2 regions of the Luteibacter pinisoli genome follow, and region 1 is predicted to be linked to the other one. Evidence: predicted binding sites of a transcription regulator. Region 1 holds the regulator's gene; the other holds the start of a gene.
The links. Region 1 encodes HrcA, which represses chaperone genes, less so after heat shock. Its sites were predicted from a motif close to TTNGCACTCNNNNNNNNNGAGTGCNAA; they were not measured.
Positions count from the first base shown of each region.

Region 1 (2,401 bases):
GCCTGGTGCTCGTGCTGGCCGTGGATCTCCACGATCAGCGCGGCCAGCGCGGACATCTGCGCCAGGGAGGCCGGGCGGCCGTTGATCCAGCCACGCGAGCTGCCCTCGGCGCGGATCACCCGGCGCAGCTGGCAGGTCTCGCCGTCGTCCAGGGCTTCTTCACGCAGCCAGCCCAGGGCTTCGGGCAGGCCGGCCAGGTCGAATTCGGCGGCCAGCTCGGCGCGGTCGCTGCCGGCGCGGACCATGCCGCTATCGGCACGTGCGCCGGCCAGGAGCATTAAAGCGTCCACCAGCAGGGACTTGCCCGCGCCGGTTTCGCCACTGACCACGGTCAGCCCGGGGCCAAAGGCCACCTCGGCTTCTTCAACGACGGCAAACTGGCGGACGTAGAGCGAGGTGAGCATGGGCACCGGAGTGGCGAAAAAGGAATCTCGCCGATTGTAGCGGGAGCGGCGTCGCAGGAACCGAGACTTGCAAGCCAGGGCCGCAGACCTTATTGATAGCGCCTGATACCCGACCCAGCCCACTCTCGCGCATGAATCCGTTTTCTGGCCAAGACATTGATGCTCGCGCGCGCCGGCTGTTGCGTACCCTGATTTCCCAGTACCTGTCAGACGGCGAGCCCGTCGGCTCACGCACCCTGGCGAAGTCCTCTGGCCTGGAAGTCAGCCCGGCGACCATCCGCAACATCATGGCCGACCTCGAAGAGGCGGGCCTGGTGGCGTCCCCCCACACCTCGGCGGGGCGTATCCCGACGCCGCGAGGGCTGCGCCTGTTCGTGGACAGCCTGCTCGAGCTGAAGCCGTTGCCGCGCGACGACATGGCGCGCCTGCAGGGCGGCCTGCCGCCGCACCAGACGACCACGCGCGACCTGCTGGGCAATGTCTCGAACCTGCTCTCGGCCATGACCCACTTCGCCGGCGTGGTCAGCGTCCCGCGCCAGGGCGACTTCCCCCTGCGCCATATCGATTTCGTGAACCTGCCGGATGCCCGGGTCCTCGTCATCCTGGTGTTCTCGGATAACCAGGTGCAGAACCGCGTGGTCCAGCTGTCCCGGCCCATCGAGGGCCGCGACCTTGAGCAGGCCGCCAATTACCTGAATGCCCATTTCGCCGGGTTCCGCCTGGCGGATATCCGTGCCCACCTGGCCGCGGAACTGCGCGAAGCCGGCGGTGAACTGAACCGCCTGCTCGCCAGCGCCGTGGAGCTGGCCACCGCCTCCTTCGGTGACGAAGGGACGGACGATGTCCTGGTCAGCGGCCAGACCAACCTGATGGGCTATTCCGAGCTCGCCGATATCGACCGCCTGCGCGACCTGTTCGACGCCTTCCAGCAGAAGCGCGAGCTTCTCCAGCTGATGGAAAACTGCGTCAAGGCACCGGGCGTGCGCCTGTTTATCGGCGAGGAATCGGGCTTTTCGGCCCTGGACGGTTGCAGCATCGTCACGGCCACCTACGGCACCAGCGGGCGGATGCTCGGCGCGATCGGAGTTATTGGACCGACGCGTATGGCATATGAACGGGTCATCCCCGTGGTACAAGCCACGGCCGGATTGCTCAGCGATGCCTTGAATCGCGCCGTAGCGACCTCATAAACCGCCACGGGAGGCGGGTTTAGTATTTCCCGCGAATGTTCGGTCCCCTCGCGGGGGCCGTAAGCTCACATTTGGAGTAACCATGCAGAACAACGATCCCCACGCGACGGATCCGGCGCAGGACAGCGCCGCTGATAACAGCGTCAATGCGGACCTTGACGCGCTGACCGCCAGGCTGGCGGCCCTCGAATCCGAGCTGTCCAGTGCGCGCGATACCGTGCTGCGCGAGCGGGCGGAGATCGAAAACCAGCGTCGCCGCCTCCAGCGTGACCTGGACCAGGCCCGCCGCTTCGCCAACGAGAAGCTGCTGGGCGACCTGCTGCCGGTGTACGACGGCCTGGCCCTGGGCCTGTCCAACGAGAACGCCGACGCCAAGACGTTGCGCGAAGGCCTCGCGATCACCCTCAAGCAGCTGGAAAAGGTCACCTCGTCCAACGGGCTGGTGCTGGTCGATCCGCTGCACCAGCCGTTCAACCCGGACCACCACCAGGCGATCAGCGCGGTGGACTCGGCCGAACACGCACCGAACACCGTCGTGGCCGTGGTCCAGAAGGGCTTCGTACTGAACGACCGTCTGCTGCGACCGGCGCTCGTCGCCGTCGTCAAGGACAACTGAACAAAGCCCCGCCTGGCGCCGTTTGTGCGCCGGCAGGGTGTCTCACCAGGCATTGAATCAGGGCCCTCCGGCCCCACCTTCAAACACAGTCGCGGCCGCGGGGGCCGCATTGAAATTCGGAGCATTTCATCATGGGCAAGATCATCGGCATCGACCTCGGTACCACCAACAGCTGCGTCGCTGTCATGGAG
Region 1 covers NZ_CP041046.1:2,843,877-2,846,277, reverse strand. Annotated here, with positions in the region: gene recN (DNA repair protein RecN) at 1-404, opposite strand, end outside; gene hrcA (heat-inducible transcriptional repressor HrcA) at 536-1,594, shown strand; gene grpE (nucleotide exchange factor GrpE) at 1,677-2,210, shown strand; gene dnaK (molecular chaperone DnaK) at 2,342-2,401, shown strand, end outside.

Region 2 (2,401 bases), 2.2 Mb from region 1:
GTTGAGGATGAGGCCGCCCAGCAGGGCCAGGCCGATCGCGGCGATGAAGCCGACTTTCTCGGCACCACCCGGCATCAGGTCGGCCGGCGGCGGGGTCGGGGCGACCTCGGCAGGCGCGGCCGTGGGCGCAGGGGCGTCGGCGTTGCCCACCGTGACCGCGCCAGAGGCCAGGTCCGCGGTCAGGTGGCGGTTCATCACCGGATAGCAGATGCCGTTTTCCAGGCAACCCTGGTAGGCCACGTCCAGTTCGACTTTTTTGGTGGGGTCCGCGCCGTTGAGCGGTACGGGCACTTCCACCTGGTCGAAATAGACGATGGTGTCGCCGAAGTGCTCATCGTGGTGGGCGATGCCGCTGGGCCAGTCCGGCTCACCGGCGGTCACCCCGGCCGGCGAGGTGACCTTGATCTCGGTCTTGTCGCGGTAAAGGTAATAGTCCTTCGGCATCGTCCAGCGCAGGAGCAGGCTCTTGCCGTCCTTCGCCAGCGCTTCGAAGCGGAAGGCCTGGCCGGCGGGGAGTGCCTGGGCGTCGGTACCCGGCGTCGCGGCGGGCGCGCCGAGCAGGGCGGCGCCATTGCTCTTTGCAGCGGGCGCGGCAGGGGCGCCGCCCGCGGGAATGGTCGACGGGCCGCCGATCGTGAGCTTCAGGTGCTCGGTGTTGGGCGGGTAGCAGATCTTCGGCTCAACCTCGTGGCAGCCCTGGTACTGCACGTCCAGGGCCAGCGTCTTGCTGGCGGCGTCGGCCAGCGTGTAAGGCACCGTCGCCTCCACGTCGCCGTGGTAGATCTCCACGTCGCCGAGGTATTCATCGTGTTTCTTGATGCCGTCCGGCAGGGCCGGCGTGCCCAGGGTCACGGCGTTGGCGTCCGCCGCCTTGATCTTCATCCGGCCGCGGTAGAGGTAATAGTCCGGCGCGATGCGCCAGTGCAGCTTCACCACGCCCGGCTGGCTGGCGTCGGAGGTGAGGTGGAACGCCTCGGTGACCGGCAGCAGGTTGTCGTCGTCCTGCGCCAGGGCGGGCAGGGCGAACAGGCTCAGGCTGGCAAGGGCAGCCAGGTTCCGCATCAGGCGGGCAAACGACGGCATGGTGACTCCATGGATCGGTGCGGCGACGAACCGCAAGGGCGTCGATGATTATGACCGGGTGAGTGCCGATTAGCTTGCACGCGCGTTGCGAAGCGGCTGATTGCGACTTTTTGTACCGCCAGACCTTGAACGGTTTCGTAGCGACGCCATGTCTGCGCCATCCACAGCTCTTCCGATCCAGGGCGTGCTTTGGCTAGAATTCTGGCACTCACCCGGGCCAAGTGCTAACGGGGTGGCCATTTTCCGTTTCATTACAATCACATGCTTGGAGAAGTCATGAGCAAGCTGCGCCCGTTGCACGATCGCGTCATCGTCAAGCGTCTGGAAGAGGAGCGTGTCTCCGCCGGCGGTATCGTCATTCCGGATAGCGCCACCGAGAAGCCCACCCGCGGCAAGGTCATCGCCGCCGGCAATGGCCGCATCCAGGAAGACGGCAAGGTCCGTCCGATGTCGGTGAAGGAAGGTGACACCGTCCTGTTCGGCAAGTACGCCGGCCAGGAAATCAAGATCGACGGCGAAGAGCTGGTCTTCCTGAAGGAAGACGACATTGTGGCGGTTATCGAAGGCTGAGCCCCGCTCGCCTGACCCGCTCTCCTCTTTTTTCCCTTTTAAATTCCAAGGATTTACCCCATGGCAGCTAAAGAAGTCCGCTTCGGCGAAGACGTCCGCGCCCGTATGCTGAAGGGTGTCAACACCCTCGCCAACGCGGTCAAGGTCACCCTGGGCCCGAAGGGCCGTAACGTCGTGCTCGAGAAGAGCTTCGGCACCCCGACCGTCACGAAGGACGGTGTCTCGGTCGCCAAGGAAATCGAACTGGCCGACAAGTACGAGAACATCGGCGCCCAGATCGTGAAGGAAGCCGCCTCGAAGACCTCCGACGTGGCCGGCGACGGCACCACGACGGCGACCGTCCTCGCCCAGGCGTTCATCCAGGAAGGCCTCAAGGCCGTGGCCGCGGGCATCAACCCGATGGACCTCAAGCGCGGTATCGACCAGGCCGTCATCGCCGCCGTTGGCGAGCTGAAGAGCCTCTCCAAGCCCACCGCTGACGACAAGGCCATTGCCCAGGTCGGCACCATCTCCGCCAACTCCGATTCGGACATCGGCGAAATCATCGCCACCGCGATGAAGAAGGTCGGCAAGGAAGGCGTGATCACGGTGGAAGAAGGTTCGGGTCTCGAGAACGAGCTCGACGTCGTCGAAGGCATGCAGTTCGACCGCGGCTACCTGTCGCCGTACTTCATCAACAACCAGCAGTCGCAGCAGGTTGAACTGGACGACCCGTTCATCCTCATCCACGACAAGAAGATCTCGAACG
Region 2 covers NZ_CP041046.1:617,187-619,587, forward strand. Annotated here, with positions in the region: gene FIV34_RS02795 (protein-disulfide reductase DsbD family protein) at 1-1,083, opposite strand, end outside; gene groES (co-chaperone GroES) at 1,360-1,653, shown strand; gene groL (chaperonin GroEL) at 1,714-2,401, shown strand, end outside.
Region 2: a site for HrcA is predicted at 1,285-1,311, ahead of groES (co-chaperone GroES). Genes of this name have one in related genera too.